DNA from 3 places in the Protofrankia sp. Cas8 genome. Region 2 is predicted to be linked to each of the others. Evidence: predicted binding sites of a transcription regulator. Region 2 holds the regulator's gene; each other region holds the start of a gene.
The links. The regulator LexA, encoded in region 2, represses DNA repair genes until DNA is damaged. The targets are predictions, from matches to a motif close to CGAACNNNNGTTCG.
Positions count from the first base shown of each region.

Region 1: a site for LexA is predicted at 2,224-2,237, ahead of U9977_RS15140 (SAV_6107 family HEPN domain-containing protein). Genes of this name have one in related genera too.
Region 3: a site for LexA is predicted at 5,669-5,682, ahead of ruvC (crossover junction endodeoxyribonuclease RuvC). Genes of this name have one in related genera too.

Region 1 covers NZ_CAUVXI010000097.1:3,224-13,960, forward strand. The annotation lists gene U9977_RS15130 (DNA polymerase Y family protein) at 1-910, opposite strand, end outside; gene U9977_RS15135 (hypothetical protein) at 925-1,674, opposite strand; gene U9977_RS15140 (SAV_6107 family HEPN domain-containing protein) at 1,683-2,204, opposite strand; gene U9977_RS15145 (hypothetical protein) at 2,689-3,114, shown strand; gene U9977_RS15150 (AfsR/SARP family transcriptional regulator) at 3,553-7,494, shown strand; gene U9977_RS15155 (spheroidene monooxygenase) at 7,548-8,309, shown strand; gene U9977_RS15160 (FAD-binding oxidoreductase) at 8,611-10,737, shown strand, end outside.
Region 2 covers NZ_CAUVXI010000014.1:33,260-43,996, reverse strand. The annotation lists partial or broken gene U9977_RS26830 (hypothetical protein) at 1-126, opposite strand, end outside; gene U9977_RS04460 (vitamin B12-dependent ribonucleotide reductase) at 164-2,932, opposite strand; gene nrdR (transcriptional regulator NrdR) at 3,018-3,467, opposite strand; gene U9977_RS04450 (LysM peptidoglycan-binding domain-containing protein) at 3,577-3,831, opposite strand; gene lexA (transcriptional repressor LexA) at 4,149-4,922, shown strand; gene miaA (tRNA (adenosine(37)-N6)-dimethylallyltransferase MiaA) at 4,925-5,854, shown strand; gene U9977_RS04435 (EAL domain-containing protein) at 5,904-6,791, shown strand; gene hflX (GTPase HflX) at 6,837-8,288, shown strand; partial or broken gene U9977_RS04425 (alpha/beta fold hydrolase) at 8,316-9,050, opposite strand; gene U9977_RS04420 (hypothetical protein) at 9,053-9,805, opposite strand; gene miaB (tRNA (N6-isopentenyl adenosine(37)-C2)-methylthiotransferase MiaB) at 9,802-10,737, opposite strand, start outside.
Region 3 covers NZ_CAUVXI010000174.1:692-11,105, forward strand. The annotation lists gene pgsA (phosphatidylinositol phosphate synthase) at 1-149, shown strand, start outside; gene U9977_RS20565 (phosphatidylinositol mannoside acyltransferase) at 186-1,121, shown strand; gene U9977_RS20570 (glycosyltransferase family 4 protein) at 1,118-2,275, shown strand; gene U9977_RS20575 (hypothetical protein) at 2,329-2,931, shown strand; gene pdxS (pyridoxal 5'-phosphate synthase lyase subunit PdxS) at 3,194-4,159, shown strand; gene pdxT (pyridoxal 5'-phosphate synthase glutaminase subunit PdxT) at 4,171-4,821, shown strand; gene U9977_RS20590 (YebC/PmpR family DNA-binding transcriptional regulator) at 4,818-5,573, shown strand; gene ruvC (crossover junction endodeoxyribonuclease RuvC) at 5,838-6,338, shown strand; gene ruvA (Holliday junction branch migration protein RuvA) at 6,335-7,042, shown strand; gene ruvB (Holliday junction branch migration DNA helicase RuvB) at 7,051-8,082, shown strand; gene yajC (preprotein translocase subunit YajC) at 8,509-9,054, shown strand; partial or broken gene secD (protein translocase subunit SecD) at 9,547-10,414, shown strand, end outside.

The sequences.
Region 1 (10,737 bases), on a different contig from region 2:
CAAGCTGCCAGCGCACCCGTTCGGCGATGGCAACGGCGGACAGCGGACCGTCATGCCGCCAGACACGCCGCGTCCACTCGCCGTGTTCGGTCTGCGCCTCAACGACTATCCGCGTGCAGGCGAGACCTGCCGTCACAAGCCGGTCATGCACCTGTTCGGCGAGTCTCCTGACCGCGAAGACCACGAACTCGACCCGGTCAGCGGGTGGGTCGACTTCCGTACTGACGGCAAGATCGGGTGGCATATGACATGGAGCAAGCGGACGGTGGTCCTGCCCCCGGGCAAGCCGGTGGGCGAACGCTCCGTCCGGCCCGAAGCGGGCGATGACGTCGTCGGGAGGCAGCGCGGCAAAATGACCAAGGGTCGGCAGACCCAGCCGACGCAGGAGGTCCGCGAGTTCTGGGCGCCTGAGCGTCTCGACGGGCAACGAAGCGAGAAAATCCCGGCTTGCGTCCGGTTTGACAATCACATTCCGGTGGGCGGCGAGCACGGCGACGAACGGCCCGTCCGCGACACCTACCCCGCATGCGAGGCCACCAGCCCCGGACACCGCGCCATGCACGGCACGGGCCACGGCCGCGTCTCCACCGAAGTAACGCGTGGCCCCGCCGGATGCGACCACACACTCGCCCGGACGGACCACCTCAACCCCGGGTACCACGGACTCGACCGCGGCGATGACCGGCTCGAACACACGGGCATCCCTGCCGGGGTCGTCAGGCAGAACCACCAGGCTCGGACACCGGGCCTGGGCCTCCCGGCGACGCAGACCCGGGCGCACCCCGAACGACCGGGCCGCCTGTGTACAGGCCAGAACCTGGTTAGCCGCCACCACCACGGCGGGGACGTCAGCCGCGACCCCGGCCGCGACAAGCGGCCAGTCCGGGCAGCAGACGGCCAGTACGCGCATCTTCGGTGCCGATGTCACGCGGCTCCTTCCGAAACCACATCCGCCGAACGCCGCGGCACCCCGATCAGCGTCTGATGTTCGTCGGCTATCCGACGCCCGGCGGAGACAGGAACACGAACGGGAGCAGGAACGACCGGCTCCATCGCCGGCAGCAGCAGATGAGCCTGGCAAGGACGGTCCGCGCCACGACGTCCCCACGCATGCACCAGAACGCGGGACACCCGCAGAGACCCGTGCCCCTGCCCCAGGCCTTCCCACCTCATGTCAGTCACGGAAAGCCGAATGTCGGCTCCCTCCCATTCCCCCGCTACGACGAGCAGGGCGCCCCGCTCTCTAGCGCGTGCCGTCAGCCGCCGCGCATCCGCACCGCGTACATGCTCGGGTGGACGGACCACCACCACATCCAGCGCGTCGAGGAAGGCTGCCGTCACCGCCTGCCACCGCTGGCCCGGCTCCGGCACAAGAACAAAACGGTCCAGCACGATCCCGGCATCGGCCGCCGCCACCACACCGAGCGAGGCAAAGCCCACCATCGCGCACCACACCCCGGCCTGTGAGGGCACGCCGAGCACTGCCAGAAGAAAAGATGTTGATCCACTCACCGCGACTGTCGACCCACGTCGAAGCCCAGCCGCTGGCAGCATCGACGCGAGTGCGGGCGCTACCGGCAGCAGCCGGTGGCCGGTCGCCCCGACCCGACGCGTATGTGGGGCGTCGGCATTCACGATCTTCTGGAGATCAGCCAGGGTAGCCGTCTTGGTCAAAGCGGCCTTCAGCCTCGGGCCAGTCTGGCTGACCCGACAAGCATGGCCGGCAGCGCCGGCTGTGACGGCAGGCCCAACGTTGTTTCCACCACCGTGAGAAAGGTTTCAACCTGGCGGACCAGGTCATCGGCATCGCGGGTATCGACCACCGGCAGACCCGCCTGCGCCGCCGCCCGCCTGGCGGCACCGGATGCGAAGAACTGCGCCCACTCCGTCAGTTCAGGTGCCACCACCGCAAGCAGCCGCCAGGCACTCGCCGGCCGACCACGATGACCGGGACGGGCCTGAGCCCGATCGGCGAGGACAGCCGCGGCAGCACGCAGCGCCGCCAGATGGGCCAGGGCGTACCGCTCCCCGGGAAGCTGGGCCAGGCTCGCCTCGTCAAGGCCGTGACGCGCGGCCAAGAGCAGCTCGTCGCGGGAACGGCGGGGCAGCCCCGCGGCCGGGAGCGCCGTTCGAACGTCAGGACGCTCCCGCGTCAGAGCAGACACGGAAAATGTAGCGCGTTGGTCAACAGTCCGCCGGCTCATGACCGCCCCTTCCATGTGTCGAACGCATGTTCGAGCACTGAAAGAAGTAAACCTCGCCCGAGCCAGATCCGTCAACATCGTCGGCCGCAGCGGACCACCCAGGGCGCAGGGCGACGCCCCCCACCCGAAGCGGCTACGAACGCGCTCCCGATCGCAGTCCTTCGGGCCGATGACGGGGTCGTTCCGTACGCGGCACGACAGGCCGACCGCTGTCAGAGCGCGGACCGGGCGGTGCTTCGCATACCCGGACCTCAGTAATCCGGGCCGCCGGCGGCGCGGAAGAACCACGATCGCGCCGCCTTTGGCCCCACGGCGCCCCAGCAACCTGGGCCTCCGGCGGCGCGGAAGAACCACGATCGCGCCGCCTTTGGCCCCACGGCGCCCCAGCAACCTGGGCCTCCGGCGGCGCGGAAGAACCACGATCGCGCCGCCTTTGGCCCTTCAGTAGCAGAAACCAACCCAGGGTCAGCAGAACCAACGGATCGTGGATACCCCCGCGCCGACGACGATCGTCGTCCACGAGCACCAGCGCCGTGCAGTCGCGCGCGAACCGGATGAGACCGCCGCCGTATCTGCTCAGAAAGCCGCATTCAAAGACGGACCCGCGGGGAACGACCCAACGCACCGCGCGGGTACCAGGAAGTTCGACCATGCCGCCGCCACCGCGCCGCGCCGGCCGAAAGGCAGCCAGCGGAATACACGTCACGGGATCGAACACCCGTATCCCCGGGCCATCAAGATCGGCTTCCAGCGCCAGTGGCCGACCGGCAACCATCAACTCAACCCGGCGGTGGTCATCCCAGTCCGCGAGAATCGCGGCAACGCGGCTGTCATCCGCGACGAGCATGACCCAGCCCAGCCTACCGTCGACGACATCCAGGGCCACCTCATGCAGAAGTCCCGGCTGTAGCATCCCCTTCGTCGATGTGTCCATGATGATCGGCACACCTTCCTGTTGTTCCTTCGGCCCCGTACGAACAGGCCTGTATGGAACAAGCGAAGCAGGCAGCCATCAACCAGTCGTACACACACGCTCACAGCGAAAATTGACGCTCCGTTGATGGTAACGTGGAATCGGCGGCAGGACCCACACGAGCCGAAAGCGAAAGAACCCGCGATACTTTGCACGGTAGCAGTCGTCCACCCGACTCGACCCAGGGACGCGAAGTGGTTGCCACAGTGGCGCACACGACGCACGCTGTACCAGTAGGCCAAAGGCAGCACGATCGTCGCCCTCGCCAAAGTCGCCGGCGACATGGCCGTGTCGCCGGCAGCCCGAAGAAGCGCGGACCCGCAAGCGGGTATCGCCAGATACCGTAGCCGGACGGGATCAGCGCGAGAAGGTCACATGCCGAACGAAGAGAACCTGCATTTCGCAATCCTGGGGCCCACCGAGGTCACCCGTGACGGCAATGGGATCGTCCTTGGCGGAAAACAGCGGAAAGTGCTACTCACGGTCCTACTGTTGAACATCGGCCAGATCATCACAACCCGTCATCTGATCGATACGGTCTGGGATGGCGCTCCCCCGGACGGGGCGTCGGCGACCTTACGGACACACATCAGCGAGCTGCGCCGCCGACTCGACCCGACCGAACGCAACCGCCTCCTCGTCCGCAACGGCCCGGGATACGCACTTCGGGTCAGTCCCGAACAGGTCGACGCCACCCAGGCTCACGCCCTACTCGATCAGGGTCGCCGCGCCGTCGAGGACGGGGATCCGGTCGCCGCGATCGCCCCGTTACAGGCAGCCCAGGGCCTGTGGCGCGGTCAGCCACTCGCCGACGTCGCCGAGTACTCCTTTGCCACCGCCCATATCCAGCGCCTTGATGAACTGCACCGCGACGTCCTGCGGACGCGGATCTCCGCGGACCTCTCGCTCGGTCGCCACCGGGAGATCATCGGCGACCTTCGGGCACTGGTCACCCAGTACCCGCGCGACGACGCACTGCGCAAAGATCTCATCATCGCCCTGTACCGGGCCAACCGGTCCGACGATGCCACGCAGGCATGCCGCGAAGGGCTCGAGGCCCTGCATTCCCACGGTCTGGACGCAACTCCGCTACGCCGCCTGCAGGAGGACCTCCTGCGGGGATCGGCCAGCTTGGACTGGACACCACCACGCGCGCTGGAGCGTCCGACGCCACCGACACCACCGAGCCTCGGGGTCTACCAGCTTCCGCCGGACGTCGCCGAGTTCACCGGCCGCGACAGCATCCGGACCAGGATCCTCACCGCGCTGACCGACCCGGAGGCGCTGGCCAAAAGCACCGTCGTCGTAGCGATCGCCGGCAAGCCCGGAGCAGGTAAGACCGCACTGGCAGTCCACCTGGCCCACCAGGTTCGCGAGCACTTCCCCGACACGAGTCTGTTCTTCGACCTGCGGGGCAACATACCGTTTCCCCTGGAGCCGACCCGGGTACTGACTCGGCTCGTACAGGCACTTGGAGTAACCAGAACGGCGGTGCCCACCGACCCGGACGATCTTGTTGAGATGTACCACGGCCTTCTCGCCAATCAACGCATGATAATCGTCCTGGACAACGCCGCCAACGAGGCTCAGATCCGGCGGTTACTGCCCACCACTCCCGGTTGCGCGGTCATCGTCACGAGTCGCTCCCGGCTGCACAGCCTGGACGCCTATCACCGGACAATCGACGTCCTGCACCCCACCGAAGCCGTCGCGCTGCTGGCGAAACTCACCGGTGACCAGCGGGTCGAAGCCGAGCCCGAGGCCGTCCGCGACATCGCCGGGCTCTGTGGCTATTTGCCGATGGCGATCCAGATCGCCGGCCGCAAGATCGCCGCTCACCCGCACTGGCGCCTGGCCCGCGTCGCAGGCCGACTCACCGGTGAACGCGACCGGTTGTCCTGGCTGGAACTGGGTGACCTCGAGGTCCGAGCCAGCTTCGCGCTGAGCTACGATGGTCGGCCGGAGGACGAACGCCAGGCCTTCCGACTGCTCGCCCTCCCCAACGTCGTCGACTTCGCGCCCTGGGCCGCGGCGGCCCTGCTCGGCATCGGCGGCGACGAGGCCGAGGACGTCCTTGACCGCCTCGCCGACGCCCAGCTCCTGGAACGGCGTGGTCCCGACCAGACCGGACAGACCCGATACCGTTTCCACGACCTGATGCGGGTATTCGCGCGGGAACGCCGGACCGGCCAGCGGCAACGCGATGAGGCTTCTCCTCGCATTGCCGGCAGCCCGGCGGATCGCACTGCCGGCGGCCCGGCGGAGCATGACGACACCGCTGGGGCTGCCACAGAGCGGGTCGGAACAGAGCGGGTCGGAACAGAGCCGGTCGGCCCAGAGCCGGTGAACACCGCCGACGACGATCTGCGCACATCCCTGGCCAGACTGCTCTCGGCGTACCTGACCGTTGTCGACCGCGCCACCGCGGCCTTCTCACCCGGTGGGCCGCGCACGACCGACAACCCGGTCGCGCCCGGTGCGCCGGCAGACGAGATCGACACCATCTCCGCCCTGCTCGCGGGGCCACTGGTCTGGTTCGGTATCGAACGCGTCAACCTTCATCTCCTGATCGAGCAGGCGGCCACGCTGAAGCTCGACGAGATGACGTGGCGGTTGGCCGCGGCGGCCACCCAGTTCTACGAATTCAACGGCCATTGGGACGACTGGGATCAGACACACAGCCAGGGCCTGACGGCGGCCCGCCGGGCGGGCGACCCGCTCGCTGAAGCCACCATGTTGTGCAGTCTCGGCGACCGGGACATCGTCCTCGCCTTCGAGGAGGCGTCCTGGCGTCTGGGCGCCCCTGGCACCGACCCGGACAGCCAGCCCGCGATCAACGCGAACGGCGCGGCACGCGATCACCTCGACCTCGCCGCCGAACGGTTCACCCGCAGCCTTGAGATCTTCACCGCTCTTGATCATATTTATGGCGAAGCGCGCAGCCTGCACGGGCTCGCCGACGCCTGCCGCGGCAAGGGCCAGTACGATGAGGCTGCGCAGTTCTTCGACCGGGCGCTGCAGCTGTTCCGCCAGTCCAACAGCCCGGCCGCGGAGGCCGAAACGCTGGTGTGCCTGGCCATGTGCCACGGCAACCGCAAGGAATTCTCTGACGCCATCACCTGCCTGTCGATGAGCCTGGCGATCGCGCGGGATCTCGACAATCGGCCGCTGGAGGCGTACGCACTGCGCCGCCTCGGTGACCTCCACCGCAGCCAGACGCGACTGGAACGCGCACTCGCCGCGTACAACAACTCCCTGACCCTGCTCGCGGCCCTGCCGGATCCGCTGTGGGAGCCGCGCATCCTGATCAGCCGCGGGGACATGCTCGCGCGGATGGACGACCTTCCCAGCGCTCGGCGATCCTGGCAGCAGGGCATCAACCTGCTACGCAAGACCGGCTCCGCGGAACTCGCCGTCGCGGAGCAACGACTGTCCTCGACCGCACCGGTCAAGCCCGCCCAGTTCGGCGCCGGCCGGCTGCTCGGTGGATTCGACCCCGCCTACTTCATCAGCCGCGCCGCCGCCAGCCGGCGGATCGTGCGGGTCCTCAACACGTGGACCGACCTGGTCGCCCCCCAGCATGAGCCGGGGTTCGCAACGGCCGTGGGCAGCGCGCTGGACGGCGGTGCGCTGGTGCAGATCCTCCTGCTCGACCCGGACTCGCCTGCCGCCGCGCAACGAGAGGAAGATCTAAGCCGCAGCGTCAACGTCCCTGACACGATCAGAAGTAACCTGCGCCGGCTCGACGCCATCCGAACGGGTCTGGACCCGCGCCTGCGGCACCGGATGTCCGTGCGTGTCTACAGTGAGCAACCACTGACGAGTTACCACCGGTGGGACAACGGGGCCATCGTGTCGACGTATCCGGTTGGTCGCTCCTCGGCGGCTTCCACCCAGCATGAGACGACGGTCGACTCCACCCTCGTCCAGTTCATCGAGCAGCGCTTCGACAGCCTGTGGGGCCCGGAGGTCAGCACCGGGCTTGACGACTATCTGGGGCTACCGCTGTTGATCGATTCGCGAACGGACGGCTCGTCTGCGCTCACCGTGCAATACGTGCGGATCGAAGACGCGGTCTACGTGGCCGATGACACATTGGCCCGGCTGGTCCGCGACAGCGGCCCGGACGGCGTTCTCACGCAGGTCGCCGGGTCTGGCCGTCATCCCCTGCTGACGTTGGGGAGATGCCGTGCGCTGCTCTGTCGCGACGACGCCTCCCGTCTCCGCGTGTTCTTCGCCCAGAAGTACGGGACGGAACACGACGGCGTGCTGCGCTTGTCACCGCTGCGGTCGGTGGGCCCCACGATACGGTTGTGACCGTGGGACGCGGCGGCGAAACCGGTGAAGCTGCGGCACAGAGCTGCCCGCTGGTGACTGTCGACCTGTGGGGGGTGCATCCCCGTCATGTCCCACACGCAGTCGCGAGAATGGCGCTGGACCGCCGGCACCTGCGGCGCACGACCGGCGTCGTCTTCGCCCGATCGCTCGGCACCGGACGCGGCCAGACCTTCGGCCTGCGCGACGCCGACGTGCTGCGCTGGGGTCTGCTGACCGTCTGGGCTTCCGCGCGCGAGGCGGCCGCGTTCGAACGGTCCGCCATGATCGGCGCATGGTCTGCCATCGCACACGAACGGTGGCGAGCTGAGCTCCACCCGCTGTCGTCCCGCGGGAGGTGGGCCCGCCAGCGTCCGTTCGGCGATCCGGTGACGCAGCCTGCGGGTCTGACGCACCCGGCGGATCCGATTGCGGCGATCACCAGAGCCAGGCTGTCGCTGCGGCGGGCACCCGCCTTCTGGCGCGCGGTGCCGCCGGTGGCCGAGGACCTCGCCCGATGCGAGGGCCTGCGGTTCGCGGTGGGGATCGGCGAGGCACCACTCGGCCTGCTGGGAACGTTCAGCGTCTGGGACGATGCCGAGGCATTGTGCCGGTTCGCCTACGGCAGCCCGGCCCATGCCGATGTCGTTCGCCGCACTGTCGACGGCGGCTGGTACAAGGAAGAGCTCTTTGCGCGTTTCGCCGTTCTACGTACCCACGGAACAGTTAAGGGCCGTGACCCGCTGGCACGATCCGAACAGGGGCCCGAACCTGGCGGATCAGTTTCACCGATCCGGCAGCAACCGCGAAAAACCTGATCATGGTTTATCCCGCGTGCTCGGACGCCCCACGGTAGCCGGGACGAAAATTCCCGACCCCCGCCATCCGATCATGACGGACGAGTCGGGTCGACAGTGGCGTCGGTCACCAAAAGATCCACACCGTTAACCAACCATTGAAGATCATGCGGCACGCTGGAAGTTATGCCGAGCGCAGATCTTCACCACGAGCCGGACCGCGACGCACGCCACTACAAGGACCCTTCATTACACACGAGACCATAAACATGCCTTCCGGTAGCCGTGTTTCACTTGAGATTGATAGCCGAAGGAAACAGGAATGTCTACACCCGCCGAGTCCGGCGTATGCGTCTACTCTCACCAGCTGCATGACACCCGCCGGGTCCTCATCGCGACCGGGGTGAGCGAACCCACCCGACTGTCCCTGACCTCGCTTCCGACGGTGTACCTGCGAGCGGACCTCGCAGCCACCCCGTCCGCGCTGCCCGAGGCGCTGTCGACGTTGCGACCCCACACCCTGATCGTTGGCGCGAACACCGTGGACGCGGCCGCAATAGCCGCCTGGACCGCGGCGGTTCATGCCCAGGAAGATCCTAATGGACTTCTGATCGTTCGCCGTGGCACCTCACTCGCGGCCATCGACCGTGACTGCGCAGCCGCCCATGGCATCACGGTCGTCAACACTCCCGAGGTCAACGCTCGCCATATCGCCCGTTTCGTCGTCAACGCGCTGCTCATCGATGAACCTGACCCCCACCTGGATCCCGGCACGGTGACCGTGGGCCTGATCGGCGCCGGCGCGATCAACGGGCGAGTCGCGCAGGCCGCCGCAGCCCGAGGTCATCGGATTCTCGTTCACACACCGTCCCTGACCGCCGACCCACAGGCGCGGGTCAACTGGCTGTCCGCGCACGCGCCGGCGGACGCGACCGTCACCTTCGCCCCCGACGTCGCCACCGTTTTCGCCGGCTCCGACCTGCTCAGCATCGCCGTGCCGCTGACCACCAGCGGCCTGCACCCGACCGACGGACTCGTCGGCACCGACCACGTCAAGGCATTCGCCGGCACCCGGATCGTGGCAATCTGCGAGCCGGAGGTTCTCATCGAAGACGCGATCATGCACGCCTACTCCAGACGCGAGCTGACGGTTGTCATCGACAACGCGCCCGGGCTGGTCGACCCCCTGCGCCAGCGGATCCTGGAGCGGTTTCCCGACGGCACAGCGTTGCGTCCGGGCTTCACCGTCAGTTCAGCCGCGATGCGCATGCCCGGCTGCGCCGAAGATCTTGACCAGGCGGTCCTCACCGTGGTGGCCACCAGCGAGGTTGCCGATCTGTTCGCCGGCCTGGACGCCGCCCGGACCCCCGGGCCGGCGGCCACCGCACCGGCAGCCACCGCACCGGCCGGGTGCGGCGCCGAACCGACGGCCGACCGTCACGAGCATGGCCGGCGTCATCATCGGACCGATCCCGGTGAGATAGTGATCATCGGTGCCGGGATCGTCGGGTTGACTATCGCCCTGAGCCTGCACACAGCCGGCTGGCGCAAGCTGCGGGTACTGGACGCGGCCCCGGCCGACCGCACCGACCCCAACCTGCAGGGCACGACCTACCGCGGTACCGACGGGCGCCACCTGTCGCTGACCGAGACGATCCCGCACGCTGACGCATCCCGGCGCACGGTTCTGCGCCGCCCGCCCACGGACGGCGGATGGCAGCTACGCGACCCGATCACCCTCAATGATACCGAACGTGACTGGGTCGCGGCCTTCGAGGGATTCGCCGACCGTGCCGGGTTGCGTGCGCTCACAGTCGATCTCGCGATCGGTCTCAACCGTCTGGGCCTTCGCGGCTGGGAGGCGTTGTTCGCTGCCTACCCGCACGCCTTCGATCGGCTGCGCCGGGATGCCCGGCTGCCCCGCTGTTACCTGTCTGCGCCGGATCTCGCCGCCGGGATACGGCTGCAGGGCGCAATCAACTCCACAGCCAGGGTCCTTGGCCCGGATGAGATTGCGCTGCGCTGGCCTGCGCTCATCACAGCCACCGCCGACCCGGTCGCCGACCTGGATCACTCGACCCCCGTATCCGTCGCATCCGTTCACGGTGCTGTCGAGGTCGACGGGTATGCCGTCAACATTCACCAACTTGCCGACACCATCGGTAATCTGGTCGTAGCTGCCGGTGTACCCGTACATTCCGGCAGTCCGGTACGGTCCCTGCGCAGGATCGCGAGCGGCAACCCGGCCGGAAGCTCCGACGACCTTCCTGATGATCTTCCCGGCGACGGTTCGCACGACAGCCCCGATGACCATCCCGGCACCGAATCGGACACCGAATCGGGCACCATAGAACTCGTCCTCGACGATGGCACAACCATGCGGGCCGGCACCGTCATCGTGACGATCGGCGGGCGTGATCTGGTTGCCCTGCTGGGCGAGGACGCGCCA
Region 2 (10,737 bases):
CCGCCGCACCTCGTCCCGCACGATGTCGAGGAGATAGGTCTGCAGTGACTGACCGCGTGCCAGGGCAATCGCGGCCAGACGGTCGCGGATCTCTTCCGGAACATCACGAATCTGCAGAGCCACCATACATGCAAGTATGCATGCAATCGGAGAGCGCAGCCTCCTAACTGCAGCCGCTGGTGGAGCCGCACTGCTCGCAGACGTAACAGCTACCCGCCGGGCGCATGGTCACCCCGCAGGTGAAGCACAGCGGCGCGTCGACCACGTTCTGCGCCGACAGCGACTCCCCCGATGGGATCTCCGCGGCCTCGACGATGCCGGACCCGCCATGCTGTCCGGTGAGCTGCTGTGTCCGTTCCTGGGCGCTCAACACGCCGAGCTCCACCCGGGTCTCCTCGGGTAGGTAGTCCAGCGCCAGGCGGCGGAAGAGGTAGTCCATCACAGACTGGGCTATTCGGACATCAGGGTCATCGGTCATGCCAGCCGGCTCGAAACGCATGTTGATGAATTTGCGGACGTAGGTCTCCAGCGGGACTCCGTACTGGAGCGCGATCGAAATCGCGATGGAAAACGCGTCCATCACGCCGGACAGGGTCGAGCCCTGCTTCGACATCTTGATGAAGACCTCACCAAGACCGTCATCGGGGTAGGACCCGGCGGTCATGTAGCCTTCTGCGCCGCCGACCGAGAAGGACACGGTCTGCGACGGCCGGATCTTCGGCAGGCGACGGCGGACGGGCCGGTACTCTTCCTGCGCTGTGCCGGCTGTGCCCGCGGCCGCGGAGTCGAGGCCCGCGGCGGCACCCGCGGACCTCCGCGCGCCACGCAGGTCGGACAGCGGCTGGCCGACCTTGCAGTTGTCGCGGTAGATGGCCAGCGCCTTCAGCCCAAGCCGCCAACCCTCCAGATAGATCCCCTTGACATCCTCGACGGTCGCAGCCGCCGGCATGTTGACGGTCTTCGAAATGGCTCCGGACAGGAATGGCTGGACTGCCGCCATCATCCGGATGTGTCCCATCGGGCTGATCGCCCGTTCGCCGATCGCGCAGTCGAAGACCTCGTAATGCTCATGACGCAGGCCCGGCGCGTCGATGACATGGCCGTGCTCGGCTACGTACTCGACGATCGCCTCAACCGTCTCGTCGGTGTAGCCAAGCGCCCGCAGTGCGGCGGGAACCGTCTGGTTGACGATCCGCATGCTGGATCCGCCCACCATCTTCTTCATCTTCACCAGTGCGAGGTCGGGTTCGATGCCGGTGGTGTCGCAGTCCATCGCCAACCCGATCGTGCCGGTCGGGGCGAGCAGACTGACCTGCGCATTGCGCCACCCGTGCTTCTCGCCCACGGCGTGCCCGCGGGCCCATTCGCTGGCGGCCAGGGCGAGTATCCGGGCATCGTCCGCTCCGACCGTGCGGACCGTGTCGGCCGCGGCCGCGTGCTTACGGATCACCCGGCGATGGGCGTGGGCGTTGGCCGCGAAACCGTCGTAGGCCCCGACCGTGCCGGCGAGCTGCGCGGAGCGTCGGTAGGCCACGGCCGTCATCAGCGCGGTGATCGCGGCCGCCATCGCCCGGCCTCCCTCGGAGTCGTACGCGCGTCCCGTCGCCATGAGAAGCGCGCCGAGGTTGGCGTAGCCGATCCCGAGCTGGCGGAACGTCCGGGTCACCCGGGTGATCTCCGGGGTCGGGAAGTCAGCGAAACAGATCGAGATGTCCATCGCGGTGATGACCAGCTCGATGGCGGCGATGAACGCCTCACCATCGAAGGTCAAATCGTCGCGCAGGAACCGCATCAGGTTCAGCGAGGCCAGGTTGCAACTGGAGTTGTCCAGGTGCACGTACTCACTGCACGGGTTGCTGGCACTGATCCGGCCGGAGTCCGGGCAGGTGTGCCAGTCATTGATCGTGTCGTCGTACTGGATCCCCGGATCCGCGCAGTCCCACGCGGCGTGCGCGATCGTATGGAACAGCGACCGCGCCGGGACGGTCTCGATGATCCGTCCGTCGATCCGGGCCCGCAGGTGGAAGTCGGTGTCGTCGACGACCGCCCGCATGAACTCGTCCGTCACCCGGACCGAGTTGTTGGCGTTCTGGTACTGCACCGAGACGATGTCGCGGCCGCCGAGATCCATGTCGAAGCCGGCATCCCGCAATGCCCGGATCTTGCTTTCCTCACGTGCCTTGCTCTCGACGAAGTCGACGATGTCTGGATGGTCGACGTCGAGCACAACCATCTTCGCGGCCCGTCGGGTCGCACCACCCGACTTGATCGTCCCAGCCGAGGCGTCGGCTCCGCGCATGAAACTCACCGGTCCGGACGCGGTGCCGCCCGAGGACAACAGTTCCTTGGACGAGCGGATGCGCGACAGGTTCAGCCCGGCACCCGACCCGCCCTTGAAAATCAGCCCCTCTTCCCGGTACCAGTTGAGAATCGACTCCATCGTGTCGTCGACCGCGAGGATGAAACAGGCTGAGACCTGTTGCGGCGCCGCGGTGCCCACGTTGAACCACACGGGACTGTTGAAGCTGAAGACCTGGTGCAGCAGCATCCACGCCAGTTCATGCTCGAAGACCTCGGCGTCGGCCTCCGAGGCGAAGTACCCGTTCTCCAACCCGGCCGCCGCGTAGGTGCGCACGACCCGGTCGATGAGCTGGCGCAGGGACCATTCGCGGGTGGCGCTGCCCAACGCACCACGGAAGTACTTGCTCGTGACGATGTTCGTGGCGTTCACCGACCAGAAGTCGGGGAACTCCACCCCGCGCTGCTCGAAGTTGACCGAACCGTCCCGCCAGTTGGTCATGACGACGTCCCGCAGCTCCCAGGTGACCTCGTCGTAGGGATGCACGCCGGGCGACGTGTGGACACGTCCGACCGTCAGGCCGCTGGTCTTACCAGCGGGCCGGCTCGACTTCGTGCCACGGGTCTCGGTCATGGCGCTCCTCGTCTGGCGGGTACGGCGTCTGGCGGGTACGGCGTCTGGCGGGTACGGCAGGGACGACAACTCGCCGACCCGTGAACTATCTGGCCTGCGCCCGAAGGCCCGCGATCGCGGTCTCGAAGTCCGCCAGGGACTCGAAGGCCAGATACACCGAGGCGAACCTCAGGTAGGCGACCTCGTCAAGAACTTGCAGTGGGCCGAGAATCGCCCGGCCGATCTCGTCCGAGGGAATCTCGGCCGCTCCCGACGCACGCAACCTGTCCTCGACCAGCTGAGCGAGCTGGGCCAGCGCATCGGCCTCGACCGGTCGGCCCTGACATGCCCGGCGCACACCCGCGACCACCTTCGCGCGGCTGAACGGCTCGGTCACACCGCTGCGCTTAATCACCCTCAGCGATGCCTCCTCGATCGTCGTGAACCGACGGCCGCAGGACGAACATGATCGCCTACGGCGGATCGCGGCACCTTCCTCAGCCTCGCGGCTGTCGACAACCCTGCTGTCCGGGTGTCGACAGAACGGGCATCGCACGGACGATCCCCCAAGATCTTGATGACTTACAACTCCACAACTACCACATGTTGTGGTTAACCATAGGGCTCACCACCATGAACTGGCAAACCGTCGGCGCGTCCGACGGTCACGGCAGGCGAAGCGCCTGCCCGGGAACAAGATCGATGGTGGCAAGCTGATTCATACCGGCCAGCCGCGCCACGATCACCCGAGTGTCACCCTCAGGAGCCAGCGCACGCGCTATGCCCCATAAGGTCTCTCCGGACCGGACCACGTGAACACGACTGGAACCCGCACCGCCGCGCGGTGCGGCCAACGATGTGACCCGCGCGAGGGACAAGATCAGACAGAAGGCAATCGCGACGAGCGCAACCAGGACCATCCGGCCTCGCCGGGTCAATCTCAGTGGAGGCAGCGCCGGCCGCTCCACCACGCACCCCTTCAACACGGCCCTTCACCCCTTGAGATCACGAACTACGAACAACCGTTCGATCGAACGTCTGATCGAGTTTGTACCTCATGACTCCGACAGAATCGCCACGACACGCTCGAACAGACGTTTGAAAAATCCGGTCGCTGCGGTTACGGTCGTACCGATGAGATGTCGGTCGTGGCCACCGGCTCCGGTTCCTGGCGAAAACACCAGGTCTACCGGGAGCGGAGTCTGTCACGACCGCAAAACGAAGGAGAACGGCAGGTATGACCACCGACCCCAACCGCACCCGACGTGGCCGGCCACCGCGCGGTACCGTGCGCGACCTGCCGGATGGGCCGGCGGACGCGTCGGGCCTGACCCCCCGCCAACGCAAGGTGTTGGAGGTGATCCGCAATGCCGTCGAGCGCCGCGGATATCCGCCCAGTGTCCGCGAGATCGGCGAAGCGGTCGGGCTCACCAGCACGAGCAGCGTCGCGCATCAGCTCAAGATGCTGGAGGAGAAGGGCTTCCTGCGCCGTGACCCCCACCGTCCGCGGGCCATGGAAGTGCTCTCAGCGGACGCGCCGGTACGGCCGACGGCACGCGACAGCCTTCACCTCGGGCCGCCACTGGCCCTGACGGCCGGCACCGGGGAGTCCACCGCCGCGCCGGAAGCCCGCCGTGAAGCGGCCTACGTGCCCGTCCTCGGTCGTATCGCGGCGGGTGGGCCGATCCTTGCCGAGCAGGCGGTGGAGGACATCTTCCCGCTTCCCCGTGAGATCGTCGGTGAGGGCACGCTGTTCATGCTGAGAGTTGTCGGAGACTCCATGGTCAATGCCGCGATCTGCGACGGGGACTGGGTGGTCGTCCGCCAGCAGCCGGTCGCGGACAACGGCGAGATAGTCGCCGCGATGATCGACGGCGAGGCAACGGTCAAGACGTTGCGTCACCGTGACGGCCACGCATGGCTCCAGCCGCAGAACCCGGCCTATGCCGAAATTCCGGGCGACGAAGCGTCGATCCTCGGTCGGATCGTCGCGGTACTACGCCGGGTCTGAACATGGATGGTTGTGCCGACCGGGACAGGGCCGACCGCAAGCAGGCCGGGCGAGTGGTGGCGGTCGTCGGTCCGACCGCGGCCGGCAAGAGCGAGCTCGCGATCGATCTCGCCGCCACCCTCGGCGGTGAGATCGTCAATGCCGACTCCATGCAGCTCTACCGCGGCATGGACATCGGCACAGCCAAAGTGCCGCCACGGGACCGCAAGGGCATCCCGCACCATCTGCTTGACGTCTGGGACGTCACCCACACCGCCGACGTGGCGTCGTACCAGGCAAGGGCACGAACAGTCATCGACAATCTTCTGCTTGCCGGTCGGACCCCGGTACTCGTCGGCGGCTCCGGGCTCTATATCAGGGCTGTCATCGACGACCTCAGGTTTCCCGGCACCGACCCGGCGGTGCGAGCACGCCTTGAACGGGAGCTGTCCGAACGTGGGGCTGCCGCGTTACACGCCGACCTGACCGCACGCGCGCCGCAGGCAGCTGCGGCCATACTGGTCGGCAACGGTCGTCGCATCGTGCGCGCGCTGGAAGTGGTGGAGCTTACCGGCGGCTTCACCGCCTCCCTACCGGAGCACCGCGCGGTCTATGACGTTGTTCAGATCGGTCTCGATCATCCCCAGCTCGACGCCCGGGTCGCTGACCGCGTGGCGGAGATGTGGGCTGCCGGCATGGTCGAGGAGGTCCGGACGCTCGCCGACATGGGGCTTCGGAGCGGATGCACCGCTTCGCGGGCGCTGGGTTACGCCCAGATTCTGGCCTGGCTGGATGGCACGATCGAATCAGACGAATCCGCCCGACTTGCAACAATTGCCGCGACGCGCCGATTCGTCCGCCGACAACGGTCGTGGTTTCGCCGCGATCCCCGCATAATTTGGCTGGACCGTCCTGACGTCGAGCAGGTGGCGGGCATGGTCCGCTCAGCCTGACGGGCGATGGGTACCGGCGACCCGTTCATCCCGGCGTCTGGAGACATCTGTGACCGCGCTCGAGCTGAACCTCGTCCCGGCCCTGTGTGCCGCGTTTGACGACGGGTCGTTGCAGCTGCATTACCAGCCCGAGGTGGACCTGCGCAACGGGTCGGTTCCGGCGATGGAGGCGTTTCTGCGCTGGCAGCATCCCGACCGTGGCCTGCTGAGCCCGGCGCAGTTCATGCCGGTCGCCGAAGCCGCAGGCCTGTCCGAACAGGTCGGCCGCTGGGTGCTTCGAACCGCCGTTGCGGAGGCGCGGACGTGGCACGAGATGGCATCGGGGACCGCCATCCGCCCGCCCCGGCTGTGGGTGAACGTCACCGCCGACCAGCTGACCCGGCCGGACTTCGCCGTCGAGGTGGCAGGCCTCGTGTCTGGCCGCGGGCTGCCACCGGGAGCCCTCGGGCTGGAGTTCACCGAACAGACTCTTGGGCTCGCGCACATCGGGGTACCCCGTCTGTTGACCCACCTACGTTCGTTCGGACCAGCGATCGGCGTCGACGGCTTCGGCACCTGGTATGCTTCAATGTCGACTCTTGACGTCCTGCCACTGGACATGGTGAAGATCGACGGTCGCTTCCTCCACGCAATGCAGCGGGATCTGGAAGGTGAAGCCGTACTGGCCTCGATCATCACGCTGGCTCACCGACGTCGGCTGGTGGTGACAGCGGAGGGCGTTGACAGCATGGTCATCGCGTCCAGGTTGGCCGCGATGAGCTGTGACCGCGGCGCCGGCCGGTTGTTCTGCCCGCCCGTTCCCACTGACGACGCCCGGATGATCGCGCTCGGCCGTGGCCGACCGGACCGCCGGCATGGGCGCTCGGGTCCCACCTCCCACGCCACCTCCCACCCCCCCGCCACCGTACCGATACGCACCCCGGCCGGCGCCGGCTGATCAGGGATCGACCGCCGGCATCCAACCGCGTCAGAGAAGGGCGATATGACGCTTCCCGCCATTGAGGACTCCATCCGCGACCACGTCCGCAACCACTTCTTCGACGCCACCGGTGAGGGACACGATCTCGCCGACCGGGCGGCCCTGCGCCGGGTACCGGGTCTGACAACCGAACTGGATGACGTCACCGAGGTCGAGTACCGCCAGCTCAGGCTGGAACGGGTCGTCCTCATCGGCGTGTGGACCGCCGGGACCGCAACGGACGTCGCGACCTCCATGACCGAGCTCGCGGCCCTTGCGAACACGGCCGGCTCGGTCATCCTGGACGCACTCGTCCAGCGACGCGACACCCCCGACGCGGCCACGTACGTCGGTTCCGGCAAGGCACGGGAACTGTGCGAGGTCGTTGCCGCCGTCGGCGCCGACACCGTTGTCTGCGACGGTGAACTGACTCCCGGCCAGCTGCGCCAGCTGGAGGACGTCGTCAAGGTCAAGGTCATCGACCGGACCGCGCTGATCCTGGACATTTTCGCCCAACACGCGACATCCCGGGAAGGCAAGGCGCAGGTCGAGCTTGCCCAGCTGCAGTACATGCTGCCGCGGCTGCGTGGCTGGGGTGAGTCGATGTCGCGGTCCGGCGGTGGGATCGGGACCCGGGGCCCTGGCGAAACGAAGATCGAAACTGACCGGCGACGGCTGCGCGCGCGCATGGCCAGGCTCCGCCGCGAGCTCGCCGACATGAAGACGATCCGGGCGACGAAACGGTCGTCGCGCCAACGCAGCGGGGTCCCCGCGGTCACGATCGCCGGCTACACCAACGCCGGCAAGTCCTCGCTGCTCAACCGCCTGACGGGCGCGGGCGTACTCGTCGAGGATGCGCTGTTCGCCACGCTGGACCCGACGGTGCGACGGGCCACGCTCCCCGACGGTCGGACCTTCACCCTCGCTGACACCGTCGGTTTCGTCCGCCACCTGCCGCACCAGATCGTCGAGGCGTTCCGCTCGACGCTGGAGGAGGTCGCGGACGCCGATCTCCTCCTGCACGTGGTCGACGGTTCGCATCCCGATCCGCTGTCGCAGATTTCGGCTGTCCGCATGGTGGTCAACGACGTCGACGCCGGGGACGTCCCCGAGCTGGTCGTGGTCAACAAGATCGATACCGCCGACCCGGAGGTCCTGGCCGGGCTGCGCCGAAGCATCCCGAACGCGGTATTCGTGTCCGCACGCACGGGCGAGGGCCTGTCCACCCTGGTGGAGGCGCTGACCGAACGTGTGCCCCACCCGGCGGTGGAGGTATGCGTGCTCGTACCGTTCGCCCGCGGGGATCTGGTGTCACGGGTCTACGCCGACGGCGAGGTCCTCGATCTGCGGCACACCGCGGACGGCACCGAGGTGCGGGCCCGGGTACCGGTCGGCCTCGCCGCTGCGCTCGCCGTGTTTCAGCCAGAAATCGATCAACACAGCCTCGGTAGCCCGGGGACTCTCGGCCGCAGGTGAGTGCGCGGCCCCAGGGATCACTTCGTAGCGGGCACCGAGGCGCGCCGCCATGTCCGCCTGCAAATGCGGCGGCCAGGCGTCATCGGCGATGCCGTGTGCGACCAGAACAGGCGTGTCGACCGCGCCGGTCGCGGCGGCGAGATCGCCGACCCGGTCAGGCTCGTCGAGGAGCTGTTCGCTCATGACCCGTAGCCCGACATCGCTGCTGGCGAAGAAGCGATGCTCGAGGAACTCCCGGCCGCCGGGCGGGTAGACGGCGGTGTCCGCAGCGCGCACCGCGGCCCACACCGCGTCGCGACCGCTGCGGTCGTAGACGACCCGCATGGCTCGCAGCGCGATCCGGCGGGCGCCGACGATGCCGGCGGGGCCGGAGCAGAGCAGCACCAGGCTCGCCGCGGACGAGGGCCGGCTGATGACCGCGGCGCGGGCGACGAGACCGCCGAAGGAATGGCCCAGCAGATGCACCGGCTGGCCGATGTCGTCAACCACCCGTCCGACATCCTCGGCAAGAGCCGTGACCGTGCAGTCCCGTTCCGGATCGGCGGCAGACGACTCGTACTGGCCGCGCTGATCGACCGCGATGACGTTGAACCCGGCCTGCGCCAGCCCTGTCATGATCATCAGATAGTCCTCTTTGCTCCCGGTGTAGCCGGGCAGCAGGACGACCGGTGGGTCCGCCGGGGAACCGGCTCGCAGCGCCGCGAGACCCGCACAGGTCAGGCGCCGCACCCCTGGTGGCAGTTCCGTCGGCGTCGAGAGCATGGCTAGCGACTCCCCCATTCCCAGAAGGCGACCACGTACCCCACACCGTAGGGTGCATCAACGTACTCAGCGCGAGACACACATGACCGTACGTGCGTGTTGCTCGATCCGGCAACCAGGCTCGCGCCGGCCAGCACCTGCCACGACGCACGCCCCGCCGCCATCAGCTCACGGGAGAGGTCGGGCTCGAGCCGCAGCAGCGCGGACGCGTCGGCGGCGGCCAACGCCGCCGCCACCGTTGCGTCATGGGCCGCGGCGCGCTCGTCGAATCCCCCGGGTGCAGCGGCCGTCCGCCTGGCGCTGCCGTCCGCCATCACCAACAACGCGACCCGGGCCGCCCAGCGGGCCAACGCGACGCCGATCTGCACGGCATCCCGCACGGCGGTCATCGCGCTCACACCGAAGCCGGCGACGTCCCCCCGCCACGACGTCTGTTCGAGCAGCCAGGCTCCGACCGTCAACGACAACGACAACGACGATGTCGGCTGGCCACCGCATTGCCGACCATGGTGGGTCGTCCGCCCCAGCGTAACCGATCGTGGTACCCCGAAACCGGCCAGCGATCCCGACTGACCGGCCGCGTAGGCTGCGGTCCGTGGGGCGTCGCCGACAACGACGAGGACGTCCGGGTTCCACCCGACCAGCCGGCGGATGGCCCGGATCGCCGCCTCTCGCACCGCCACGGGTTCGCCTCGCGCAACCTCGGGGATGAGCAACGGTGGATGCGGGCAAACCGCCGCCGCGACCAGCGTCACCGGCGGCGCGTAGGCATGCCGAGGTCGGTCGACCGGCGAGTCATCCCGGCGTCGCCGTCGTGACTCGGCGAGCGCTGTGCGGCCTGCCAGACGTCACCCGCCCTGGTCCGCCGGTGGGTCAACGGCGGCCCGTCCGCCACCAGATGGTGCGGTGCGGCTCTGGTGATCACAGTCTCCATCACGTCGCCAGGCCGTATCCCGGGATCGGAGCTGCCGGACGACGCTGGTGGCCGGAGATGGACAAGGCGACCGTCGCGGGCCCGGCCGGATCGTCGCCCGGTGGCGGCGTCCTTGCGTCCCTCGCCCTCGACAACCAGAACCTCCGCCCGCTCACCGACGATCATACGGTTGGCCTCCCAGGAGATCTCCTCCTGAACAGCCACCAGCCGGTCATAGCGCTCCGCCACGACCGCCGGTTCGACCTGCCCGTCCATGGTCGCCGCCGGGGTGCCCGCTCGCCTGGAATACTGGAACGTGAAAGCACTGGCGAACCGCGCCTCGCGGACCACATGCAGGGTGTCGGCAAAATCTGCCTCGGTCTCCCCGGGGAAGCCGACGATGATGTCGGTGGTGATCGCGGCGTGGGGCATCGCCGCCCGTACCCGCTCGACGATCCCGAGGAAACGCTCCTGGCGGTAGGAACGGCGCATCCGCCGCAGCACCGCGTCCGATCCCGACTGCAACGGCATGTGCAGCTGCGGACACACGGCCTCCGTCACCGCCATCGCCTCGATCACGTCATCGGTGAAGTCGCGCGGATGCGGCGAGGTGAACCGGACCCGCTCCAGGCCGTCGATCGTCCCGCAGGCGCGCAGCAAGGTCGCGAACGCCCCCGGGTCGCCCAGCGACCGGCCATAGGAGTTCACGTTCTGGCCGAGCAGAGTGATCTCCAGAACGCCTTCGGCGACCAGCGCCTCGACCTCGGCGAGAAT
Region 3 (10,414 bases), on a different contig from region 2:
CGCTGTGGTTTCTCGCCGCGGCCACGGTGTTGACGGTGGCGCAGCGGATCGTCCATGTCCATCGGCAGTACCTGGGGCGAGGCCAGGGCGCTGCCGGGCGGGCGGCCCGGCCGCCGGTCGAACCGCCCGCGGCAACGCGGGTCCACTGACGGGGCCGGCCGGCGTTGACGACTGCGCGTGCCCGGATGACGGACCTGGCCTATGCGACGGGCTGGCGGGTCGTGCGTGTCCTGCCCGAGCGTGTCGCCGCGCGGATGTTCACCGCGGCGGCCGATGCGGCCGTGCGCCGGGACGGCCGCGGAGTCCGTCGGTTGCGCGCAAACCTGGCGCGAACAGTCCCACCCGACGCCGACCTCGACGATCTCACACGAGCTGCCATGCGGTCCTACGCCCGCTACTGGCTGGAGGTCTTCCGGCTGCAGGACATGCCGCGCGAACGGATCATCAAGGGCATGCGCATGGTGGCGGAACCGCGGCTACGGGCGGCACTGGCGTCCGGCCGCGGCACCATCGCGGCGCTGCCGCACATGGGAAACTGGGAGCATGCCGGCGCGTGGCTCGCCGCGAACGGGGAACCGTTCACGACAGTTGCCGAACGGGTGGAACCGGCATCCCTGTTCGACCGGTTCATACGGTTCCGCTCCGCGCTCGGCATGGAGGTCATCGCGCTCACCGGTGGTGAGCGGCCACCCTTTGACCTGTTGGCGGATCGCCTGCTCGCCGGCGGCACGGTGTGCCTGCTGGCCGACCGTGACCTGTCCGCGGACGGGGTGCCGGTCACCTTCTTCGGAGCAACAGCCACGATGCCGCCGGGGCCGGCCGCGCTCGCGCTGCGGACCGGGGCGACGTTGCTGCCTGCCACGCTGTGGTTCGATCCGGACGGCTGGGGTGTGCGCATTCACCCGGCTGTGCCGCATACCGACGTAGCGCAGATGACCCAGGCGCTGGCAGACGCCTTCGCCGAGGGAATCGCGGCCTACCCCGCGGACTGGCACATGCTCCAACGCATCTGGCGGGACGAGCCGGCGACCGCCGCTGCGGCTGAGCCGGTTGAGCCGGTTGAGCCGGTTGAGCCGGTTGAGCCCGCATCCTGCCCGCCGCCGGCCGGAGTGGAAACATGAAGATCGGGCTGGCCTGCCCTTACACCTGGGACGTGCCCGGAGGGGTTCAGGTCCATGTGCGCGACCTCGCCGAGACTCTCATCGGGCTGGGTCACGACGTTTCGGTGATCACGCCGGTCAACGATGAGACAACCCTCCCGCCCTATGCCGTGGACGCGGGCCACGCGGTGCCGGTGCCCTACAACGGCTCGGTCGCCAGGCTGCTGATGGGGCCGGTGTCAGCCGCCCGTGTGCGCAGGTGGTTGCGGGAGAACGACTTCGACGTGTTGCACGTGCACGAGCCCACAGCGCCCAGCGTCAGCCTGCTCACCTGCATGCTTGCCGACGGTCCCATCGTCGCCACCTTCCACACGTCCAACCCGCGTTCGAAGATCCTGACGGTTGCGCACGGCGCATTGCAGCCGTCGATGGAGAAGGTCCGGGCCCGGATCGCGGTGTCCGAGGCGGCGAGGCGAACGATCGTCGAACATCTCGGCGTGGACGCGATCCTTATTCCCAACGGCGTGGCGGTGGGCACCTTCCGGGACGCCACACCGCTGCCCACGCGCCCACCGGGCGGTGCGACCGTGGTCTTCCTGGGGCGTATCGACGAGCCCCGCAAAGGTCTGGACGTGCTGCTGGCGGCCTTGCCGACGCTGGTGGCGCGGTGCGAGCGGGCGCGACTGCTGGTCGCCGGCCCGGGCGACGGCGAGGCGGTGCTCGACCGGGTGGAGCCGGGTCTGCGGGACCGGGTGCACCTGCTCGGTCTGGTCTCCGACGCGGACAAACCGCGGGTGTTCCATTCGGGGGAGATCTATTGCGCGCCGAACACGGGGCAGGAGAGCTTCGGCATCGTCCTGCTGGAGGCGATGGCCGCCGGCGCGCCGGTTGTGGCCAGCGATATCGACGCCTTCCGTCGCGTCCTCGACGACGGCCACGCCGGCCGGCTGTTCCCGGTCGGGGATGCGGCGGGGCTTGCCCATGCGCTTGCCGGGCTGCTGGCCGATCCGGGCGAGCGTGGCCGCCTCAGCGATCGGGGCCGGGCGGTGGTAACCGCCTATGACTGGCCGAGGATCGCGAAAAGTATCGTCGGAGTGTACGAGATGGTCGCCGGCGACGCGCCGGTATCGGTAGCGGTGGGTTCCCAGCAGAAGGCGATCCGTCATTCTGCTTGATCGGAGTCAATCCCCTGGCGCGGCCTCACCCGGTGTTGACTACGCTGCGCGAGGTGCCCCTAGTTGTCCTCACGGTCGCGGTCATCGTTCTGATCGCCACGTACCTCACCTGGCTCGCGAGCCGTCTCGACCGCCTCGCGGTGCGGGTCACCGACGCCCGCACGGGACTGACCGCCCAGCTGGCGCTGCGCGTGGCCGCGGCCGGGGAACTCGTCCGACAGTGCGAACTGGCGGAGCTGGGCGAGGCGGTGGCGCGGGCGCGGGCGGCGCATGCGGCTCTCGCTGCTGACGGTCCGCTGGACAACGACGCCGAAGCGGTGGAGAACAACCTCAGCCGGGCGTTGCGGTCAGCGCAGGTCGCGGCGACAGCCGATCGCGCGCCTGACGCCCTGCACGCGGTGGACGTCGCCGCGGCGAGGGTGGCCCTTGCCCGCCAGCTGCACAATGACGCGGTCCGTGATGTCCGGGCGTTGCGAAGCAGGCGGGTCGTCCGGATACTGCGCTTGTCCGGGCGCAGACCGTTGCCCGCCTACTTCGAGATCGACGACGCCCTCCCGGTGCGCAGTGGCGGAGACGGGAAGATCGACGGCGATGCTGACGGGCACAAGCCCGACGGTGGTACCTTGAATGGTGATATGACCGGATTCGCTCCATGATGCCCTTTCTGTAATGCGGCGTGCGGCATGCGGCATGCGGCGTGCGGCATGCCGTCGCGACCACTCGTCTCCGACCGCCCGTGTGCCTACCCGGGTGCCCGGGTGGGATTCAGGTGGTACTTCGGCCGTACGATGAGGCGTCCCCCGTCCGGTGCGAATGCGCACATCCGCCGGTGGCCCGGGAGGCCGAAGTCCGGTTTGTCGACGTTCGCGTGGGCAGGGACACCTGCTCCCGACGGATCCGTGTAAAGAGAGGCGAGTCATGTCCGATGGCCTGACCGCACCCGAGCCTGCGCAGCCCGACGACGGGCCCGCACGGGTGGCCGAGCCTCCCCGCTCCGCCGGTACCCAGGTGGGGACGGCCCGGGTCAAGCGGGGCATGGCGGAGATGCTCAAAGGCGGAGTGATCATGGATGTGGTCACCGCCGACCAGGCGAGGATCGCCGAGGATGCCGGGGCGGTCGCGGTGATGGCCCTGGAGCGGGTGCCGGCCGACATTCGTGCCCAGGGTGGGGTGGCTCGCATGAGCGCCCCGGAGATGATCGAAGAGATCATCGAGGCGGTGTCGATCCCGGTCATGGCCAAGGCGCGTATCGGCCACTTCGTCGAGGCCCAGGTGCTCCAGCAGCTGGGGGTCGACTACGTCGACGAGTCCGAGGTCCTCACCCCCGCCGACCCGCACCACCACATCGACAAGTGGCGGTTCACCGTCCCGTTCGTCTGCGGCGCGACCAACCTGGGTGAGGCGCTGCGTCGCATCGGCGAGGGTGCGGCGATGATCCGGTCGAAGGGTGAGGCGGGTACCGGCGAGGTGTCCAACGCCGTCGTGCACATGCGCACGATCAGAGCGGAGATCGCCCGCCTGTCGGTGCTGGACCCCAGCGAGCTGTTCGCCGCGGCCAAGGATCTGCGCGCCCCTTACGAGCTCGTGGCCGAGGTCGCGAGCCTGGGGCGCCTGCCGCTCGTCCTGTTCACCGCGGGTGGCATCGCCACGCCCGCGGACGCGGCACTGATGATGCAGCTGGGCGCCGACGGCGTGTTCGTCGGCTCGGGCATCTTCAAGTCCGGTGATCCGGCGCGGCGTGCGCGGGCGATCGTCGAAGCCACCACCATGTACAACCACGCCGACGTCCTGGTGAAGGTCTCGCGTGGTCTCGGGGAGGCGATGGTCGGCATCAGCACCGGCGAGCTGGAGCCCGCGGCCAGGTTCGCCGATCGCGGCTGGTGAGCGACCTCGGCATGATCGCCCCGGCAGCGCGGCCGGCGCGGCCGGCGCGGGTGGGCGTGCTGGCACTGCAGGGCGACGTCCGCGAGCATGTCCGGGCGCTGCGCGCTGTCGGCGCCGACCCGATGGAGCTCCGGCGCGTGTCCGATCTGGAAGCGGTGGACGGGCTGGTCCTGCCCGGTGGGGAGTCCACCACGATCGGGCGGCTGCTGCGCGTGTTCGATTGGCTGGAACCCCTGCGTGCGGCGATCACGGACGGGCTGCCGGTGTTCGGATCCTGTGCGGGCATGATTCTGCTGGCCCGCGAGGTCCTGGACGCCGCACCCGGCCAACCGCTGCTCGCAGGCTTGGATGTCGTCGTGCGGCGCAACGCGTTCGGCCGCCAGGTGGACTCGTTCGAGGCGGATATCGATCTCGTCGGTGTCGCCGGCGGCCCGGTTCGAGCGGTCTTCATCCGGGCACCGTGGGTGGAGAAGGTCGGGGACGAGGTTGAGGTTCTGGGCCGGGTTGGTGACAGAATTGTCGCGGTCCGCCAGGACAATCTGCTGGCAACGGCGTTCCACCCGGAGCTGACCGGTGACATCCGGATACACCGGATGTTCGTCGACGTTGTCACAGGCAATCGTGGAAGGCAGGGGTCGGTACAGGTGAGGGGCAGGGCATGAGCGGTCACTCCAAGTGGGCGACCACGAAGCACAAGAAGGCAGTCGTCGATGCGCGTCGTGGCAAGCTGTTCGCAAAACTGATCAAGTCGGTCGAGGTGGCGGCGAAGACCGGTGGTGGGGACCCGGCCGGAAACCCGACCTTGGCGGACGCCATTGCCAAGGCCAAGTCGCAGTCGGTGCCGAACGACAACATCGACCGGGCCGTCAAGCGGGGCTCGGGGGAGCTCGCCGGCGGCGTCAACTACGAGGAGATCACCTACGAAGCGTACGGGCCCAGCGGTGTGGCCGTCCTGGTCGAGTGCCTCACCGACAACCGCAACCGGGCCGCCTCCGACGTCCGGGTCGCGATCACCCGAAACGGTGGTACCGTCGCGGACCCCGGTTCGGTCTCGTACCTGTTCAACCGCAAGGGCGTCGTCCTGGTCCCCAAAACGCCCGGTCTGAGCGAGGATGACGTCCTGGTCGCCGTTCTCGACGCCGGCGCTGAGGAGGTCAACGACCTGGGTGACGCCTTCGAGGTCGTGTCCGAGGCGACGGACCTCAATGCGGTGCGGGTCGCCGCGCTGGGCGCCGCGCTCGCGGTTTCGGCCGCGGACCTGTCGTGGCTGCCGAGCATCAGCGTGCCGTTGGACGAGGAATCCGCCCGCAAGGTCCTCAAACTCGTCGAGGCGGTGGAAGATCTCGACGATGTCCAAAATGTCTGGTTTAATGCTGACATCTCGGATGAGATCATGGAGTTGGTCTCGGCCTGACGGGTTTTCCTCGCCGGCTGCCAGTCACCCCTCGCGCCTCACTCCTCGCGCATCGCAACGCGCGGGTGTCAGGTGCGACCTGGCGTTTCGAGAGTCGAACGGACGTTCGCGCGTGTCGCGACCGTGGCGAACCGTCCCGGGGCCACAATGGTCGACGGTAGCTGAAGTCAGGATTCAGAACGGCTGGTCCGCGGACCAGCCAGCGGGAGGGCGCTGGTGCTGGTGCTCGGTGTCGATCCGGGGCTCACGCGCTGCGGTCTCGGTGTGGTTGACGGCGGCCCCGGCCGGAACGCCTCGCTGGTTGCGGTCGGTGTGCTGCGCACGCCGGCCACCGACGACGTCGCAGCCCGGCTGTGGGCACTTGAGCAGGGCCTGGATGAATGGATCGGCCGGCACAACCCCGATGCGGTCGCGGTCGAGCGGGTGTTCAGTCAGGCCAACGTCCGGACGGTCATGGGTACCGCGCAGGCCGGGGCGGTGGCCATCGTCGCGGCGGCCCGGCGGGGCCTACCGGTGGCGCTGTACACGCCCAGCGAGGTGAAGGCCGCGGTCAGCGGTAGCGGCCGGGCGGACAAGGCCCAGGTGGCGTTCATGGTGAGCCGCCTGCTGAGGTTGCCCGATCCGCCGCGTCCGGCCGATGCGGCGGACGCCCTGGCGCTGGCCCTGTGCCACCTGTGGCGTGGCCCGGCGCTGGCCAGGATGGCGGCTGCGGTCCACGGTGGCCAGGCTGTTGGCCAGGCTGTCCGGAAGGAGACCGGTCGATGATCGCTTCTGTTTCGGGCACGGTCGCAGCCTTGTCACCCGAAGCAGCCGTCGTCGAGGTCGGTGGGGTCGGGCTGCTCGTGCAGTGCACCCCCGCGACGCTGTCACGGCTGCGGGTAGGCCAGGATGCACGCCTGGCCACCACCCTGGTCGTCCGGGAGACCGAGCTCACTCTCTACGGGTTCGCCGATGCCGACGAACGTGACGTCTTCGAAACCCTGCAGAGCGCGTCCGGGGTCGGTCCCCGGCTCGCCCAGGCCGTCCTCGGCGTGCACAGCCCCGACGGCGTGCGCCGCGCGGTCGCGGCTGAGGATCTGGCCGCTCTGACCAAGGTGCCCGGCATCGGCCGCAAGGGTGCGCAGCGCATCGTCCTCGATCTCAAGGACCGCCTCGCAGCGCCGATGTCGGTGCCCGTGGCCCAGGGTGGGAACGCCGGCGCGGACAACGGTGCCGACGCGAACAGCGATGCCGGCGTGGGCGGCGGTCCGTCGGCGGTGCCAGACAGACCCCGGGTCGCCGTTGCCGAACAGGTTCGTCTCGCGCTGCTCGGGCTTGGCTACACCGCGCGTGAGGCCGAGGACGCGCTGACCACAGTGCGCGCCAGTGACAACGGCCTGGGTGACGCTGGCGCTGTCGGTGACGATCAGGCGCCGGACACGGTAGCTCTGCTGCTGCGCCGGACGCTGGCCGCCCTGCGGCCCCGGTGATGCAGCCCGTGGATGCCGAGGGTCTGGTCTCGCCGGTGGCTGAGCCGGAGGAGCAGGCGTTCGAGGCCGGTCTGCGGCCGGGGAGCCTGGCGGAGTTCATCGGCCAGCAGAAGGTCCGCGAGCAACTTACGATCATGCTGGAAGGGGCGCGGGCCCGCGCCCGTCCGCCCGACCACGTCCTGTTGTCCGGGCCACCCGGGTTGGGCAAGACCAGCCTGGCGATGATCATCGCACGGGAGCTGTCGGTCCCGTTGCGGATGACCAGCGGTCCGGCGGTCGAACGCGCGGGAGATCTCGTCGCGATCCTCACCGCGCTCGCTCCGGGCGACGTGCTGTTCCTGGACGAGATCCACCGGATCGCCCGCCCCGCGGAGGAACTGCTCTACGCCGCGATGGAGGACTTCCGGGTCGACGTGGTGCTCGGCAAGGGCCCCGGCGCGACCGCGATCCCGCTGGACCTCGCTCCGTTCACCCTGGTTGGCGCGACCACCCGGTCAGGTCTTCTCACCGGCCCGCTGCGTGATCGGTTCGGGTTCACCGCACACATGGACTTCTACGATCCCGATGAGCTGACCAGTGTGCTGACCCGCTCGGCCGGGTTGCTGGGGGTACGTCTCACCGGCGACGGCGCCACCGAGGTTGCCGGGCGGTCGCGTGGGACGCCGCGGATCGCCAACCGGCTGCTGCGCCGGGTTCGTGACTACGCCGAGGTGCGGGCGGACGGAATCGTCACGCGCGAGGTCGCCCGGGCCGCCCTGCGCGTCTATGATGTAGACGCGCTCGGCTTGGACCGGCTCGACCGGGCCGTGTTGGAGGCGCTGGTGCGCCGCTTCGGCGGCGGTCCGGTGGGCCTGACGACTCTGGCGGTCGCTGTGGGGGAGGAACCCGACACGGTCGAGGAGGTCGCCGAGCCGTTCCTGGTCCGTGCGGGTCTGTTGGCCCGGACCCCCCGCGGGCGGATCGCCACCCCTGCCGCGTTCACCCATCTCGGTCTTGATCCCCTTGATGATGCCCTGGGACGTTCTCAGGTCCCGCGGTAAGAGTGCCCGGCAACAGGGGCGTGGATGAAGGAGCGGGGCTGGGGTACGTAGATCGCGAGACGGAGGAGGGAGGCACCGGAGGTTGTGGGTGTCGACCGACGGAGCCGGGGTACCCCGTGCATCGCGCAGCGATGGATGGAGAGCGATGCGGCGAGGTGCGTGCCCGAGCCCCGCGACGCCGCGTCCCCTGTTGCTGGGCGTGCTAAGAGCGCCCTGGCGGGCCGAAGGCGATGCGATCGTGGTTCTGTCGCAGCGCCGGCGGCTGAAGTCCCCGGGTGACTGGCGGGCCGAAGGCGATGCGATCGTGGTTCTGTCGCAGCGCCGGCGGCTGAAGTCCCCGGGTCGCTGGGGGGCCTGCGCGTCACGAGCCCGCGGTCGGTACGTAGCATCGGCCGCACTACATGGGAGGACGTGGACGTGCAGGCAATGGTGGTCGCCGAGACGGCGGCCCAGAATGGTGGCGGTAGCGGGATCGGCGGTTTTCTGCCGCTGATCCTGATTGTGGTGGTTGTCTTCTTCTTTATGTCGACCCAGCGGCGCCGCCAGCGGGCGCAGCAGCAGACGCTGGCCTCGCTTGTTCCGGGCACCCTGGTGGTGACCACGGCCGGGCTCTACGCGACGGTGGTCGAGGTCGACGAGGGTGACGTGCTACTGGAGGTCGCGCCGGACGTCGTGTGCCGGTTCGCTCGCACGGCGATCGCCAGGGTTGTCTCCGCGTCGGACGACGAGGCGTCGGACGACGACGCGCCGGACGATGCCGAGGCGGTCGAGGGCTACTCGGATCACGACGTCGCGCCGGGTGATGCCGGGGTTGACGACCACGGTTCGGCCAACTCGCACATCGACATGACAAAGACGGACGTAACCAAGAGTGACGCGACCAAGACGGACGTGACCAAGACGGACGTGACCAAGAGCGACTCTCCCGGGAACGGGAAGACGTCGGGGAAGTCGGATGCGCCCGGTGGGTAGTGCGGTCCGCTGATGCGACATCATCCGAACGGGCCGGACAGACGGTCGGAAACGGGCTCCAGGACGGGCCTGCCTGAACGGGGTACAGGAACGCATCCAGCTTGACAGTCGTTCCGATACTTTGGGCGCGGCTGACACTGTTGTCTCGGCCGGTGTTGTCCTGGCCGGCCGTATGCGGAGCGAACATGGTCCGCTGTGCGTTTCCGGCGGTACTGCCGGATCTGAGGTCGCCTGCGGTGGGCCGGTTGCTCCATCAGACGGGCGACGTGAGCACTGACGAAGGCACTGACGAAGGCACTGACGAAGGCACCGACGTAAGCAGCTAGGTAAGCACTGACGTAAGCACTGGAACAGACAGTGAAATGAGCGCACCGGCGCGTGACGAAGGGACATCCGTTGGCACAAGGGTCAGGGCCACGGCGTAAGGCCACGCGCCCCGCCTGGTCCCGGATCGGGGTCCTTTCCGGCCTTCTGGTGTTGCTCTACGGGGTCATGGCCCTGACGGGTACCTGGACGCCGAAGCTCGGGCTCGACCTGCAGGGCGGCACCAGCGTGATTCTCACGCCCAGGTCGACCGAAGCGGGCAGGGGTGTGGACAGCGGGGCGGTCGACAAGGCTGTCGACATCATCCGTGAGCGTGTCAACGGTCTTGGCGTCGCTGAGGCCGAGGTCAAGCGGAATAACACGCAGATCGAGATCGCGGTCCCCGGCCGCGGCCGCAATGATGTTGTTGCGCTGGTGGGCCAGACGGCGGAACTGCGTTTCCGCCAGGTCGCCACGTCGGCGCCCGCGGCTGCGGCGCCTGCACCGGCGCCGACATCGGCCCCAGCTCCGGGTCAGACCCCAGCTGTGGGTCAGAATGGTTCGCCGGCACCGGCTCCCGGCGCAACCTCATCCGGAGGTCCGGCCGCCACGTCGCCTTCCGGGACGCCGGGGGCCACTGCGAAGCCGTCTGAGTCCACAACCACTCGATCGGATGTCGTGAGCAGCGGCCTGCTCGCGCAGGCGGCTACCACGCAGGCGGGCACGACCCAGGCGCCTACCACGCAGGCTGCCACGACGGGCTCGCCGGCGCCCGCCGCGCCGTCCTCGCCGCCGGCGGCGACGGATCAGGCCGCTGCGGCCGCCGCTGGTGCCACGCCACCGGCGGCGGTCATCAGCGCGTTCGAGGCACTGACCTGCGCCCCGTCGGATGCACACCGCCGGACCGCGAGCACCGAGAAGCCGTCCGAGTGGGTTGCCGCCTGCGATCGCGCGGGCGCGACCAAATACCTGCTCATGCCCGCCGAGGTGGTGGGAACCGACGTGAAATCGGCTACGGCGGGACTGGCCAGTTCCGGCGGTAGCGCGTCTGTGAGTA